2 regions of the Streptacidiphilus sp. PB12-B1b genome follow, and region 2 is predicted to be linked to the other one. Evidence: predicted binding sites of a transcription regulator. Region 2 holds the regulator's gene; the other holds the start of a gene.

Region 1 (7,962 bases), 5.3 Mb from region 2:
CGCCCGGGTGCTCGGCCTGGGCTTCCCCGGCGGCCCGGTGATCGACCGCTACGCCGCCGAGGGCGACCCGGCGGCGATCGCCTTCCCGCGCGGCCTCAGCGGCCCGCGCGATCCCGCCTACGACTTCTCCTTCTCCGGCCTCAAGACCGCCGTGGCCCGCTGGGTCGAGGCCAGGCGCCGGGCCGGGGAGGAGGTGCCGGTGCGGGACGTCTCCGCGTCCTTCCAGGAGGCGGTGGTGGACGTGCTCACCCGCAAGGCGGTCCGGGCCTGCCGGGACGAGGGCGTGGAGCACCTGATGATCGGCGGCGGGGTGGCGGCCAACTCCCGGCTGCGCGCCATGGCCCAGGAGCGCTGCGAGCGGGCCGGGATCGAGCTGCGGGTGCCGCGGATGAAGCTGTGCACGGACAACGGGGCGATGGTGGCCGCGCTGGGCGCGGAGATGGTGTGGCGCAACCGCAGACCCTCCTCCTTCGACCTGTCCGCCGACTCCTCGCTGCCGGTCACGGAGACCCACGTGCCCGCCGCGGAGCCGCTCTCGCACGAGGACCTGCACCGGCTCTCCGAGTGAGGCCCACGCAGTGAGGCCCACGCCACACCCGTTCCTGGGGGTGTCCTGGGAACTCCCTGGCAGCGGCTAGCGTCTGTGCCGGAGTAGTCGACACCCCCGGGAGCACACAGCGTGAAGCGGCACGGCAGGACCCTCGTCAGCACGGCCGGGGCGCTCGTCCTCGCGGCACTGGCCGCAGGATGCGGCAGCGCGGCCTCCGCGGGCGCGGCGGCCTCCGCCCCGCCGTCGGCGTCCGGGGCGGCCGGGGACGCCGCCACCGGCTCCGCGTCCGCCTCCGCCGACCCCGCCGCCTCCGCCTCGGCGCAGGCGGCGGCCTGGGCGAAGTGGGGCCTGACCCCGCTGCCGCCCGCGCCCGCCCCGCCCGCCGACCGGCCGGTCAAGCTGACCCGGAACGGCAAGGTCCCGGTGATCAAGCAGGTGCCCACCGACCAGAAGGTCGTCTTCATCACCGTGGACGACGGCGCAGAGAAGGACCCGGCGTTCATCCGGATGATGCAGGACCTCAAGGTCCCGATCACCATGTTCCTGATGAACGACGCGATCAAGAACGACTACGCGTACTTCAAGCCGCTGCAGGCCATGGGCAACAGCATCCAGAACCACACGCTGCACCACCCGGCCATGAACACCATCAGCGAGGCCCGGCAGAAGCAGGAGATCTGCGGCGACCAGCAGATCCTCACCCGGCAGTACGGCACCGCGCCGTTCCTGTTCCGGCCGCCCTACGGCGCCGGCGCCTACTCGACCGCGCTGAACACCGCCGTCCAGGACTGCGGGCCGCGCGCCATCGTCTACTGGACCGAGACCATGGAGATCACCGGCCTGGAGTACCAGACGCCCAGCCGCAAGCTCCAGGACGGCGACATCATCCTGGCCCACTTCCGCGGCCCGTCCGAGCTGAAGGGCGAGACCATGACCGCCATGTTCGCCAACCTGCTCAAGCGCATCCACGAGCAGGGCTTCGCCGTCGCCCGGCTGGACGACTACATCCAGAAGCCCTGAGCCCCCGTCAGCCGTCTCCTCAGGGCGTGCGGACCGGCTGCCCCAGCAGCATCATCGGGGCGCCGCCCACCCGGGTGAGGACCACCGTGCAGGAGTTCACTCCTTCGGGTCGGAGTTTCCGGCGCAGCTCCTCCGGCTCGATCGCCGACCCGCGCTTCTTGATGACGACCGTGCCCACGCCGCGCTCGCGCAGCACCGCCTTGAGCTTCTTCAGGCCGAACGGCAGCACGTCGGTGATCTCGTACGCCGTGGCGTACGCGCTGGGGCGCAGCTCGGCGGCGGTCAGGTAGGCGATGGTCGGGTCGATCAGCGTCGCGTCCAGCTCCCGGGCCACCTCGGCGACCAGGTGGGCGCGGATCACCGCGCCGTCCGGCTCGTACAGGTAGCGCAGGACCGGGCCCGGCTCCGGGTCGGGCAGGCGCCCGCCGACCAGGCTGGCGCCGGAGGGCAGCAGCGTGGCCCGGTGCGGCTGCTGCGGCTGCGGCTGCGTGCCGAACCACAGCACGGCCTCCTTGACGTCCCCGGCGTCGGAGACCCACTCGGCCTCGGCGCCCTCGGGCACGGCCTCGTGCGGGATGCCCGGGGCGACCTTCAGCGCGGCGTACGGGGTCTGCCGGGCCGCGCCGACGGCCCAGCTCAGCGGCGGCGAGTAGGCCTCCGGGTCGAAGATCCGGCCGCCGCCCCGGCCCGCGCCGCCGCGCGCCCCGCGCCGGGCCGGGTCCACGAAGACCGCGTCGAAGCCGGTCAGGTCGATGTCGGCGACGTCGGCGCAGCGCTGCTCGATGAGGCCGTCCAGCCCCAGCGCCGCCGCGTTGGCCTCGGCGACGGCGCAGGTCAGCGGGGAGCGGTCGACGGCCAGGACGGAGATCCCGGCCCGGGCCAGGGCGATGGCGTCGCCGCCGACCCCGGAGCACAGGTCCGCCAGCCGCTTCACGCCCAGCGCGGCGAAGCGGGCCGCGCGCCACTGCGCCACGCTGCCGCGGGTGGCCTGCTCGACGCCGTCCGGGGTGAAGTACATGCGCTGCGCGTCCGGGCCGAACTTGGCCGCCGCGCGCTGCCGCAGCCGGGCCTGGCCGATGGCGGCCGACACCAGCGCGGCCGGGTGGGTGCGGCGCAGCCGGGTCGCCACCGCCAGCTCCTGCCCGGGCGCGTGGTCGCGCAGCTCGGCCAGCAGTGCCTGGCCCTCGTCGGTCAGCAGCGCCCGGAAGTCGTCGATCTCCACGCGCCCATTGTCCACGGGGGCACCGGAGCGGAGGAGTTCGGGCGCGTCGTTGGCACTCTGGTTGACTGAGTGCTAACGGCGGCCTAGTGTCGTCGTTGGCACTCTCCACTGGAGAGCGCTAACCCGCGAAGAGGGCGCGTCCGGCACCGCGACGACGGCTGCGCCATACCAATCTCTCCGCGACCCAAGACATGAATCACCCCGTGATCTCCGAAGGGGGAGGTCGGAACGTGACGACCACCAGCTCCAAGGTTGCCATCAAGCCGCTCGAGGACCGCATTGTGGTCCAGCCGCTCGAAGCCGAGCAGACCACGGCCTCTGGCCTGGTCATCCCGGACACTGCCAAGGAGAAGCCCCAGGAGGGCGTCGTCCTGGCCGTGGGTCCGGGCCGGTTCGAGGACGGCCAGCGCCTGCCGCTCGACGTCGCCGTCGGCGATGTCGTGCTGTACAGCAAGTACGGCGGCACCGAGGTCAAGTACAACGGCGAGGAGTACCTCGTCCTCTCGGCGCGCGACGTCCTCGCAATCGTCCAGAAGTAAGACCCAGCTGTCTGCAGCTGCGACGCTGACCGCAGAGTCGTGACCAACCCGGGCCCCAGTAGTCACTGAGTGATACCGGGTGCCCGGGTTCGGTTGTTTGAGAGGGAAACCCTAAGCATGGCGAAGATCCTGAAGTTCGACGAGGACGCCCGCCGCTCGCTCGAGCGCGGCGTCAACAAGCTGGCCGACACCGTGAAGGTGACGATCGGCCCCAAGGGCCGCAACGTCGTCATCGACAAGAAGTTCGGCGCTCCGACCATCACCAACGACGGCGTCACCATCGCCCGTGAGGTCGAGCTCGACGACCCGTACGAGAACCTTGGCGCGCAGCTCGTCAAGGAGGTCGCCACCAAGACCAATGACATCGCGGGTGACGGCACCACCACCGCGACCGTCCTGGCCCAGGCGCTGGTCAACGAGGGTCTGCGCAACGTCGCCGCCGGCGCCGGCCCGTCCGGGCTGAAGAAGGGCATCGACGCCGCCGTCAAGGCCGTGTCGGACCACCTGCTCTCGGTCGCCCGCGAGATCGACGGCAAGGAGGACATCGCCGCCGTCGCCGCGCTGTCCGCCCAGGACCAGCAGGTCGGCGACCTGATCGCCGAGGCCATGGACAAGGTCGGCAAGGACGGCGTCATCACCGTCGAGGAGTCGAACACCTTCGGGCTGGAGCTCGAGTTCACCGAGGGCATGCAGTTCGACAAGGGCTACCTCTCGCCCTACATGGTCACCGACCAGGAGCGGATGGAGGCGGTCCTGGAGGACCCGTACATCCTCATCCACCAGGGCAAGATCTCCTCGATCCAGGACCTGCTCCCGCTGCTGGAGAAGATCCTCCAGGGCGGCGCCAGCAAGCCGCTGCTGATCATCGCCGAGGACGTCGACGGCGAGGCGCTGTCCACCCTCGTGGTGAACAAGATCCGCGGCACCTTCAACGCGGTCGCGGTCAAGGCCCCCGGCTTCGGCGACCGCCGCAAGGCCATGCTCGGCGACCTGGCCACCCTCACCGGTGCCACCGTCATCGCCGAGGAGGTCGGCCTCAAGCTCGACCAGGCCGGTCTGGACGTGCTGGGCACTGCCCGCCGCGTCACCATCAGCAAGGACAACACCACCGTCGTCGACGGTGCCGGTGACGCCTCCGAGGTGGCCGGGCGGGTCGCGCAGATCAAGGCCGAGATCGAGAACACCGACTCGGACTGGGACCGCGAGAAGCTGCAGGAGCGACTGGCCAAGCTGGCCGGCGGCGTCTGCGTGATCAAGGTCGGCGCGGCCACCGAGGTCGAGCTCAAGGAGAAGAAGCACCGTCTCGAGGACGCCATCTCGGCGACCCGCGCGGCGGTCGAGGAGGGCATCGTCGCCGGTGGCGGCGCCTCCCTCGTGCACGCCCAGAAGGCGCTCGACGGCGGCCTGGGCCTGACCGGCGACGAGGCCGTCGGCGTCGCGGTGGTCCGCCGCGCGCTGGTCGAGCCGCTGCGCTGGATCGCCCAGAACGCGGGCCTCGAGGGCTACGTCATCACCACCAAGGTGGCGGAGCTGGAAGAGGGCCAGGGCTACAACGCGGCGACCGGCGAGTACGGCGACCTGCTCAAGGCCGGCGTCATCGACCCGGTCAAGGTCACCCGCTCCGCCCTGCAGAACGCCGCGTCCATCGCGTCGCTGCTGCTCACCACCGAGACCCTGGTGGTCGAGAAGCCGGCCGAGGAAGAGGCTGCCGCGGGCCACTCGCACGGCGGCCACGGCCACAGCCACTGACCTCGGTCAGTACCGCCGCCGACCTGGGGTCGGCGGCCACGGCACGCGCCTGACCAGGGGCGCGGCGGACGGAACCCCGTCCGCCGCGCCCCTCGGGCTTTTCAGCGGCGCAGCCGCTGGGCGGCGTGCTCGCGCTGGTGCGCGCCCAGCTCCCGGACGTCCAGCAGCAGCGGCAGCAGGTCGGGCTCCAGCGTCAGCGCGCGGAACACCATGCCGCTGGTCAGCGCGTGGTCCGGGCGGGAGAGCACGGTCACCTCGTCCCCGGCGGTGATCTCGCCGGGGGTGATCACCCGCAGGTACGCGCCGGGGAGCGCGCGCTGGGTGAAGCGCTTCATCCACCCCCGCTCCTCCAGCCAGCCCGCGAAGGTGCGGCAGGGGATGCGGGTCGCGCACACCTCCAGCACCACCTGCGGGCCGATCCGCCAGCGTTCGCCGATCAGCGCGTCGCTGGTGGCCACGCCCAGCGTGGTCAGGTTCTCGCCGAAGACGCCGTTCGCCAGCTCCCGGCCCAGCTCGCGCTGCCACAGGTCCAGCTCCTCGCGGCCGTAGGCGTAGACGGCCTGGTCGTCGCCGCCGTGGAAGCGGTGGTCGCAGACCTCGTCGCCGGCGATGCCGCTGCCGCTGCTGCCCGCGGTGCCGCGCGGGCCCGGCGCGGCGACGGCGACGCTGCCCCGGGCCGGGCGCTTGTCGATGGCGGTGCGGCCGATGTCGGTGTGGGCCGAGGCCCGCGCGCGGCCGAGGTTGAGAGAGAGCAGCTTCCCCATGGGCCGAGGGTAGTCCGGCCGCGCCCGGCGGGTATAAGCCTGTGGACAACTTTTACCCGGTGTCCCAAGCCGGGCTTATGCTGAAGCCGTGATCGAGGCCCGCCATCTCCGCGTGCTCCGCGCCGTCGCCCGGACCGGTTCGCTTTCGGCGGCCGCCCGCGAGCTGGGCTACACCCAGCCCGCGGTGAGCCAGCAGATGCGGGCGCTGGAGAAGACGGTGGGGACGCCCGTGGTGGTGCGGGCGGGCCGGGGCGTGCGGCTGAGCGAGGCGGGGGAGGTGCTGGTTCGGCACGCGGGCGTGATCCTGGCCGGGCTGACGGCGGCGGAGGAGGAGCTGGCGGCGATCACCGGGCTGCGCTCGGGGCGGGTGCGGCTGTCGTCCTTCCCCACGGCCAACTCGGCGCTGGTGCCGTCGGCGGTGGCCGAGGTGCGCTCGGCCGAGCCGGGGGTGCGGGTGTCGCTGACCGAGGCCGAGCCGCCGCAGGCGCTGGCGCTGCTGCGCGGCGGCGACTGCGATGTCGCGCTGGCGTTCCGCTATCCGGGTGAGCCGGGCCGTCCGGGCGGGCCGGGCGGGGTGCGGCTGCCGGGCGGCGTCGCCGGATCGCGGTGGCAGGCGCGGGCGGCGGCGGTGGTCGAGGCCGCGGCCTCGGCGGCGGGCTGCGACTGGGGCGGGCTGGCGGTGCGGCCGCTGCTGCGGGACCGGCTGGTCTGCGTCGTCCCGTCCGGCCACCCGCTGGCCGGACGCGCCCTGCCGCAGCGGGCGGACGGGCCGGACGGGCGCGACGGGCCTGGCGGGTCGGACGGGCCTGGCGGTGCCGGGCCCGCGCCGGTGCGGCTGGCGGAGCTGGCCGGGGAGCAGTGGATCGCGGGCTGCCCGCAGTGCCGGGGCCATCTGGTGGAGCTGTGCGAGGGGGAGGGCTTCACCCCGCGCATCGACTTCGCCACCGACGACTACCCGGCGGTGTTCGGGCTGGTCGCCGCCGGGCTGGGGGTGGCCGTGCTGCCGGAGCTGGCGCTGGCGTCGGTGCACCCGTCCGGGGTGGAGGTGCTGCCGCTGGCCCCCGTCGTCCACCGGGAGGTGGTCGCGCTGACCCTGCCGGATCTGCTGCCGGTTCCGGCGGTGGCGCTGATGCTGGACCGGTTGGCCCTGGTCGCCGCGCGGCGCGCGGACGCCGGCTGAGGCGTCCGGGCGCAGGGGTGCCCCGTCGGGCGGGTCGCACCCCGGCGCGCTGGGGGTCCGTCAGTTGCTGATCAGGGTGGCCGGGTCCATCGGACGCTGCCGGGCGCGTCCGAGGAGTTCCTCGCGCTCGTCCTCGGTGAGCCCGCCCCAGACGCCGTAGGGCTCGCGGACGGTCAGGGCGTGGGCCGCGCACTGGGCGCGGACGGGGCAGCGAGAGCAAACCTCCTTGGCGGACTGCTCGCGCGAGCTGCGGGCCGCCCCGCGCTCGCCTTCCGGGTGGAAGAACAGCGAGCTGTCGACACCGCGGCAGGCGGCGGCAAGTTGCCAGTCCCAGAGGTCCGCGTTCGGGCCGGGGAGGCGGGAGAAGTCTGCCATTGCTCATTCCCTCAGGGGTTCAGGTGCGACGGTCAGCGGTGGATACAAGTCATATAACCCCAAAAAGTGAGGGAAAGGGACAAAAGGCACGTAAATCCCGCCACTCGGCGGGGTTACCGCCGGGTTGCGCCGAAGGGCCGCCGCCCGAACCGGGCGCGTACCTCCGCATGCAGGACCGATTGCCCGACGTGGTGCAGCGTCTGTAGTGGTGTGACCACGTAGAGTGCTGAAGGCGGTTGCCGACCCCGTAACTCATTCGAGTGACGGTCGTTGGGAGTGCTGAGGCGGTCGACAGCGCTGGCGTCGGGGAAGACCCCAGCCGTCGTGATCGCATCGGTGACGATTCGTACCAGCCAGGAGGCTCAACGTGACGCGGATCAGCTGCGGAGGACGATCATGACATCCGTTCTCGTCTGTGATGATTCACCGCTTGCCCGCGAGGCGCTGCGCCGCGCGGTGGCGACTGTTCCCGGAGTGGACCGGGTGACCACGGCGACCAACGGCGAGGAGGTGCTGCGCCGCTGGGTGGCCGACCGCTCCGACCTGGTCCTGATGGACGTGCG
Region 2 (7,962 bases):
GCCCCAGGTGCGGACGCCGACCACCGGGCCCAGCCGGAGCGCCTGGAAGGCGGCGTTGACGATGTCGCCGTCCGAGCCGGAGAACTCGTCGGCGACCGCGACCAGCGGGCCGCGCGGGGCGTAGGCGGGGTACGAGTAGGCGGTCGGGAAGTCCCGCACCCGGTCCCAGCCGACGATGCGGCGGCTGAGCTTCTCGATGATCAGCTGCGAGGTGTGGCCGCCGCGGTTCTCCCGGGTGTCCACGATCAGGCCGTCCCTGGCCATCTCCTGCCGCAGGTCGCGGTGGAGCTGCGCCCAGCCGTTCCCCTGCATGTCCGGGACGTGCAGGTAGCCCAGCGCCCCGCCGGAGCGCTCGCGGACGTAGGCGCGGCGGCCGGCCACCCAGTCGTGGTAGCGCAGCGGCTCCTCGTCGGCGAGCGGCACGACCACCACCGCGCGTTCCGGCCCGCCGTCGGCCGGGGCGACGGTCAGCTCCACCGGCCGTCCGGCCGCGCCGACCAGCAGCGGGGCCGGTCCGGCGACCGGGTCGACCGGGCGGCCGTCGACGGCGGTGACGGCGTCGCCCGGGCGGAGGTTGGCCCCGGGCGCGGCCAGCGGCGAGCGGGCCCGCGGGTCGGAGGACTCGCCGGGCAGCACCCGGGCGATCCGCCAGCTGCCGCCCTCGCGGACCAGGTCCGCGCCGAGCAGCCCCAGCTGACGGCTGCCGGAGGCGCCGCCGCCGACCGGCTGGACGTAGGAGTGCGAGGTGCCGGTCTCGCCCTGGAGCTCCCAGAGCAGGTCGACCAGGTCGTTGTAGCTGCCGACGCGCTCCACCAGCGGCCGGTAGCGGGCCTGGACCGCCGCCCAGTCCAGGCCGCCCATGTCGGTCCGCCAGAAGTTGTCCCGCATCAGCCGCGCGGTCTCGTCGAACATCTGCCGCCACTCGGCGGCCGGGTCCACGGTGACCCGCACCCGGCCCAGGTCCACCCCGACCGAGTCGTCCGGGTTGTCCTTGGACGCCTTGCGGTCGGCCGGGACGATCCGCAGCTCGCCGCGGTCCACCACGGCCAGCCGGGTGCCGTCGCCGGAGACGGCGAACCGGCTGAGGGCGTCCACCAGGGTCTCGGCGCGGCGGGCGGCGAAGTCGAAGCGCTCCAGCGAGGGGCGCGCGGACTCGCTCTCCGGCGTCGCCCTCCCGGCCCGGCCGCCGAGCGGGCTGTCCAGCCACACCACGCCGCCCTTGACCGCGCGCAGCGACGAGTAGCGCCCGGCGGGCACCGGGAACGGCACCACCCGGTCGGCGAGGCCGTGCAGGTCGATCCGGGTGACGGCGGCCTGCCCGTCGTCGTCGCCGGTGTCCTCGGCGTCGGCCCGGCCCGGGGCGCGGCCGAGCGGCTGCGGGCCGAACGGCGAGAGGGTGTCGGCCGCCAGCGTCATCAGGTACGGGCGGCAGGCCAGCGGGAACGACAGGTCGAAGACGTGCTCGTCGTAGACCGGGTCGAAGTCCCGCAGCGACAGGAAGGCCAGGTGCCGGCCGTCCGTGGTGAACACCGGGGCGTGGTCGTTGAAGCGCGGCGGGGTCAGGTCGGTCACCGTGCCGTCGGCGAGGTCGGCCAGCCGCAGCTGGCGCGGGCTGTTCTCGACGGACACCGCCCGGGACCAGGCCAGCCACCGCGAATCCGGCGAGAAGGCCAGGCCGGAGGCGTGCACATGGCCGCTGCGGTCCAGTTCGCGGATCTCGCCGTCCTCGACCAGCAGCACCATGCCGTCGCGGTTGGCGAGCGCGATCCGGGTGCCGTCCGGGGAGGCGGCCAGCTCCTCGACCCGGCTGAACTGCCCCACCGCGACCCGGCGGCCGTCGGAGAACTCCAGCGCGTCCTCGCCGTCGGCGTCGGTGACCCAGACCGACGCGCCGTCAGGCAGCGCCTGCGGCAGCCGGTTGCGCACCCCGGGGGCGGCCGACAGCACCCGGGCCGGGCCGTCCCGGTGGGTGACCCGGTGGATGGTGCCGCGGACCTCGACCACGCTGGAGCGGCCGTCCTGGTCCGGGGCGACGGCGCCCAGGTGCCGGGCGGCGGTCACCGGGTACGGCTGGCGGTCGGTGCGCGGGCCGCCGAGGCGGATCTCGGCGCGGCGCGGCTCGGCCCCGTCCAGGTCGTCGACCAGCCACAGGTCGCCGCCGCTGTGGTAGACCACCCGCCCGCCGTCGGTGGCGGCGTTGCGGGCGTAGAACGCGTGCTCGCTGTGGCGGCGCAGCTGCGAGCCGTCCGGCAGGCTGGACCACAGCTGGGCCACCCCGCCCTCGTGGTCCGACAGGAACGCGATCCTGTCGCCGACCCACATCGGGGAGTCGATGTTGCCGTCCAGCTCCTGGTGCACCCGGGCGAAGTCGCCCTCGACGCCCAGCCACAGCCGCCCGGCCCGGCCGCCGCGGTAGCGCTTCCAGTGGGCCGGTTCGCGGTTGTTGCGGGTCACCAGCAGCACCCGGTCGCCGCCCGGCTCGGCCGCGGCCCCGCCGATCCTGCCGTACGGCAGCTCCCGGGCCGGGCCGCCGTCCAGCGGCACCGCGAAGGCCCACGGGTGGGCCCGGGACATCCGGCCGACGGAGCTGAGCGCCAGCACCTCGCCGTCCGGCGTCCAGCCCAGGACGGAGGTGTTGTCGCTGCCCCAGTAGGTCAGCCGCCGTGCGGGGCCGCCGTCGACCGGTGCTATGTGGACCTCGGGGGCGCCGTCGCGGGTGGAGGTCCAGGCGATCAGGGCGCCGTCCGGGGAGAAGCGCGGGGTGCTCGCCTGCGTCTGGTCGGCCGAGATCCGCCAGGCCCGGCCACCGGCCGCGGGGGCCAGCCAGACGTCGTCCTCGGCCACGAAGGCGAGCAGGTCACCATGGATGTGGGGGTGCAGGAAGTAGCCCTCGCCAGCAGTCATCCGATCACCCTAGCCGTCACCCCGGAGGGTGCGACAGGGCCCGTCGCCGCCTGCCGGTCAGCCCCAGCGGCCGCTGCGGCCGAGCAGCAGCGCACCCGCGGCGACCCCGGCGGTGGAGGTCCGCAGCACCGAGCGGCCGAGCCGGTAGGGGGCCGCGCCCGCCTCGGCGAAGCGCTCCAGCTCGTCCGGGGAGACCCCGCCCTCGGGGCCGACGACCAGCACCAGCTCGCCGGAGCCGGGCAGCTCCGCCGAGGCCAGCGGCTGCGCGCCCTCCTCGTGCAGCACCGCGCCCAGGGCCGCGCCCGCGAGCCGCTCGGCGACCTGACGGGTGCTCATCGGCTCGGCCACCGCGGGGAAGCGCAGCCGACGCGACTGCTTGCCCGCCTCGCGGGCGGTGGCCCGCCACTTGGCCAGGGCCTTGGCCCCGCGCTCGCCCTTCCACTGGGTGATGCAGCGGGAGGCGGCCCAGGGCACCACCTCGTCCACGCCCACCTCGGTCATCAGCTCGACCGCCAGCTCGCCCCGGTCGCCCTTGGGCAGCGCCTGGACGACGACCAGCCGCAGCTCCGGCTCGGGCTCGGCGAGCTGCTCCCGGACCTCGACCTCCAGCACGTCCTTGCCGCTGACGCCGACGACGGTGCCCGAGACGCCCGCGCCCGCGCCGTCCGCGAGCACCACCGGCTCGCCGACGGCCAGCCGCCGCACCGCGACGGCGTGCCGACCCTCGGGCCCGTCCAGGCGGACGACCGCGCCGACGGGCGCGAGCCGCTCGGTGTCCACCAGGAACACGGGGGCTGTCACGGGTTCTTCTCCCTGCTGTCCGCGGGGCCGCCGGTGCGGCTAGCGGCCGTTGAAGGCGTCCTTGAGCCGCGAGAACAGGCCCTGCTGGCCCGGCGCGAAGGTGCCCGAGGGGCGCTCCTCGCCGCGCAGCTTGGCGAGCCGGCGCAGCAGCTCCTCCTGGTCCGGGTCGAGCTTGCTGGGGGTCTGCACCTCGACGTGCACTATGAGGTCGCCCCGGCCGCCGCCGCGCAGGTGGGTGATGCCGCGGCCGTGCAGCGGGATGGACTGCCCGGACTGGGTGCCCGGGCGGACGTCGATCTCGACGGTCCCGTCCAGGGTCTCCAGCGGCACCTTGGTGCCGAGCGCGGCGGCCGTCATCGGCAGCGTGACCGTGCAGTGCAGGTCGTCGCCGCGGCGCTGGAAGGTCGAGTGGGCGTTCTCGCTGATCTCGACGTACAGGTCGCCGGCGGGGCCGCCGCCGGGGCCGACCTCGCCCTCGCCCGCCAGCTGGATCCGGGTGCCGTTGTCGACGCCGGCCGGGATCTTCACAGTCAGGGTGCGCCGGGCGCGGACCCGGCCGTCGCCGGCGCACTCCGGGCAGGGGGTGGGCACGACCGTGCCGAAGCCCTGGCACTGCGGGCACGGGCGGGAGGTCATGACCTGGCCCAGGAAGGACCGGGTGACCTGGGACACCTCGCCGCGGCCGCGGCACATGTCACAGGTCTGCGCGGAGGTCCCGGGGGCCGCGCCCTCGCCGTTGCAGGTGGTGCAGACGACGGCGGTGTCGACCTGGATGTCCTTGGTGGTGCCGAACGCGGCCTCTTCGAGGTCGATGTCGATGCGGATCATCGCGTCCTGGCCGCGCCTGGTCCGCGAGCGCGGACCGCGCTGGCCGCCGGCCGCGCCGCCGAAGAAGGCGTCCATGATGTCGCTGAAACCGAAGCCCGCGCCCGCGCCGAAGCCGCCTGGGCCCGCGCCGCCGCCGTTGGCGGAGAGCGGGTCGCCGCCCAGGTCGTAGACCTGCCGCTTGTTGGGGTCCGAGAGGACCTCGTAGGCGGCGTTGATCTCCTTGAACCGCTCCTGGGTCTTCGGGTCGGGGTTGACATCCGGATGGAGTTCGCGCGCCAGGCGGCGAAACGCCTTCTTGATCTCGTCCTGACCCGCGTCACGCCGGACGCCGAGTACCGCGTAGTAGTCCGTGGCCACCAAAATGCTCCGCTTGTTTCCGTTCGCGCCGACGTTCCAGTATCCAGCTCAGGCAAGGAGGCTAGGACGCCGCCAGGATCTGGCCGACATATCGTGCCACCGCCCGGACGGCGCCCATGGTGCCCGGGTAGTCCATACGCGTCGGCCCGACCACGCCCAGCTTGGCGACGGTCTCGTCGCCCGAACCGTAGCCCACCGACACGACCGACGTGGAATTCAGCCCTTCGTAGGCGTTCTCCCGGCCGATCCGAACCATCATGCCCGCGTCGGCCGTCTCCCCGAGGAGCTTCAGCAGGATCACCTGCTCCTCCAGCGCCTCCAGGACGGGGGCGATGGTGAGCGGGAAGTCGTGCGGGAACCGGGTGAGGTTGGCGGTGCCGCCGAGGACGATGCGCTCCTCGGTCTCCTCCGCCAGGGCCTCGAAGAGGGTGCTGAGCACGGCCGTGACCGACTGCCGGTCCTCGCGCTCGAAGCTCTCCGGAAGGTCCTGCAGCAGCAGCGGCACCTCGGCGAAGCGCTGCCCGCCGGCCTTGCTGTTGAGCCGGGCGCGCAGGTCCGCCAGGACGGTCTCGCCCACCGGCGTCGGGCAGTCGATGAGCCGCTGCTCGACCCGCCCGGTGTCGGTGATCAGCACCAGCATCACCCGGGTGGGGGTGAGCGCGACCAGCTCCACGTGCCGCACCGAGGAGCGCGACAGCGAGGGGTACTGGACCACGGCGACCTGCCGGGTCAGCTGCGCCAGCAGCCGGACCGTGCGGGCCACCACGTCGTCCAGGTCCAGGGCGTGGTCGAGGAAGCTGGTGATGGCGCGGCGCTCCGCGCCGGACAGCGGCTTGACCTCGGTCAGGCGGTCGACGAAGAGCCGGTAGCCCTTGTCGGTGGGCACCCGGCCCGCACTGGTGTGCGGCTGGTGGATGTAGCCCTCGTCCTCCAGTGCGGCCATGTCGTTACGCACCGTGGCCGGGGACACGCCGAGATTGTGGCGCTCCACCAGGGCCTTGGACCCGACGGGCTCCTCGGTGCCCACGTAGTCCTGCACGATGGCACGCAGCACCGCGAGCTTGCGGTCGTCGAGCTTGCGCTCCTCATGCACGGGGCACGCACCTCCTGACGTTCGGTCGGTTCTGGCACTCTTGGTGAACGAGTGCCAGCACCCGTCCGGCCAGTGTAAGGCGGAAGGGTGCGCTACCGGAACGGCCGGGCCGCCCCGGACGTACTTGTGGGTAGACCCGACAGGGCAGAATTGCAGGAGAAGGCACACTTTGAGGAGGGGCCATGGCCAGGACACGCTTTGCGCCGGACCGCGGCTTGACCAACCGCATGCTGCTGACGATGTTCATGATCGGTCTGCTCTACGTCGTCTTCGTCGGCGCGCTGCTGGTGCTGCTCAAGGGCGCCTGGCCGATCATCGCCATCGTGGCCGGCGGGCTGTTCATCGCCCAGTTCTGGTTCAGCGACAAGATCGCCGCCTTCAGTATGGGTGCGCGCGAGGTGACGCCGGAGGAGTACCCGGGCCTGCACGGGGCCGTGGACCGGCTGTGCGCGCTGGCGAACATGGAGAAGCCCCGGGTCGCCGTCGCACAGAGTGACGTACCGAACGCGTTTGCGACCGGCCGCAACGAGAAGAACGCTGTGGTGTGCGTCACCACCGGGCTGCTGCGCCGGCTGGAGCCGGAGGAGCTGGAGGGCGTGCTGGCGCACGAGCTGTCGCACGTGGCCCACAAGGACGTCATGGTGATGACCATCGCCGGGTTCCTCGGCGTGCTGGCCGGGATCATCACCCGGGTCGGCGTCCAGTTCGGCCTGTTCGGCGGCTTCGACCGGCGCGACAACCAGAACGACAACACCGCCATCGCCGCGCTGGTGGTGATCGGCGTCAGCGCCGTCGTCTACTCGATCAGCTTCCTGCTGACCCGGCTGCTCTCCCGCTACCGCGAGCTGTCCGCGGACCGCTCGGCGGCGCTGCTGACCGGCCGCCCCTCGGCCCTGGCCTCGGCGCTGACCAAGGTCACCGGGCAGATGGCGGCCATCCCCACCCAGGACCTGCGCCGCGCCCAGCCGTTCAACGCCTTCTACTTCGCCCCGGCGCTCAAGCCCAGCGAGGCCCTGAGCAACGCCTTCTCCACCCACCCCTCGCTGGAGAAGCGGCTGGAGCAGCTCGGCCGGATCACCGCCGAGCTGGGCCGCCCGTAACGTCTTCCCGACACCCTCCGGATTCCGCGCCTGCCCCCTGCCCCTGCCGCACGAGGAGCTGACCCCATGGGCTTCCTGGACGCCCTGCTCGGCCGCACCAAACCCGTCAAACCCGATCTGGACCAGCTGTTCGGCCTGCCGTCGGCGGCGATCACCCTGGAGGCCGCCGCCGGCTTCAAGCCCACCGGCGTCGGCTCGGTCTGCTTCGCCGCCGTCGAGGGCGGCGCGTTCGCGCAGATCCAGCAGGACGTCCAAGCCCTGCTGGACGCCGACAGCGGCACCGACGGCGGGCGGCCGATCGAGTCCAGCCGGGACTCCTACGGCTACACCTGGCTGACCTCGCGGCACAGCCCGGACGACATCGTCTCCCTGGTCAACGACGTGCACGCGGTGAACACCGCGCTGGAGAGCACCGGCTTCGGGCCGCAGCTGCTGTGCTCGCTGGTGAACTTCACCGACGCGCAGCAGCGCAAGCTGGCGCTGGTGTACCTGTACAAGCGCGGCAGCTTCTACCCCTTCGCTCCCTTGCAGGGCGAGAAGCGGGACAACCCGCTGGAGATCCAGATCAAGGCGATGCTCGGCAACGACCTGCGGGTCGAGCAGGAGCTGAACCGCTGGTTCCCGGTCTGGGGAGCGCCCGGCCTGTGACCGCCACCCCCTCGTCCCGCCGCTACAGCCCCGACCTGACCCCGCCGTGGAAGCGCTCGACGCCGCCGCCGGAGGTGCCCGCCGAGCGCGACCTGGTGGTCGAGGAGGTCACCACCGGCTTCTGCGGCGCGGTGCTGCGCTGCGAGAAGACCGCCGAGGGCCTCACGGTCACGCTGGAGGACCGACACCGCAAGGTGCGGGTGTTCCCGATGACCCCGGGCGGCTTCCTGC

The links. Region 2 encodes HrcA, which represses chaperone genes, less so after heat shock. Its sites were predicted from a motif close to TTNGCACTCNGNNNNNCNGAGTGCNAA; they were not measured.
Region 1: a site for HrcA is predicted at 2,842-2,868, ahead of groES (co-chaperone GroES). Genes of this name have one in related genera too.

What each region holds. Positions count from the first base shown of each region.
Region 1 covers NZ_CP048405.1:6,897,755-6,905,716, reverse strand. Annotated here, with positions in the region: gene tsaD (tRNA (adenosine(37)-N6)-threonylcarbamoyltransferase complex transferase subunit TsaD) at 1-568, shown strand, start outside; gene GXW83_RS29940 (polysaccharide deacetylase family protein) at 680-1,570, shown strand; gene GXW83_RS29935 (class I SAM-dependent methyltransferase) at 1,590-2,792, opposite strand; gene groES (co-chaperone GroES) at 3,023-3,331, shown strand; gene groL (chaperonin GroEL) at 3,449-5,080, shown strand; gene GXW83_RS29920 (MOSC domain-containing protein) at 5,182-5,844, opposite strand; gene GXW83_RS29915 (LysR family transcriptional regulator) at 5,933-7,024, shown strand; gene GXW83_RS29910 (WhiB family transcriptional regulator) at 7,085-7,399, opposite strand; gene GXW83_RS29905 (response regulator transcription factor) at 7,796-7,962, shown strand, end outside.
Region 2 covers NZ_CP048405.1:1,622,317-1,630,278, reverse strand. Annotated here, with positions in the region: gene GXW83_RS07415 (S41 family peptidase) at 1-2,904, opposite strand, end outside; gene GXW83_RS07410 (16S rRNA (uracil(1498)-N(3))-methyltransferase) at 2,962-3,705, opposite strand; gene dnaJ (molecular chaperone DnaJ) at 3,745-4,890, opposite strand; gene hrcA (heat-inducible transcriptional repressor HrcA) at 4,952-5,983, opposite strand; gene htpX (zinc metalloprotease HtpX) at 6,166-7,083, shown strand; gene GXW83_RS07390 (hypothetical protein) at 7,150-7,731, shown strand; gene GXW83_RS07385 (DUF3097 domain-containing protein) at 7,728-7,962, shown strand, end outside.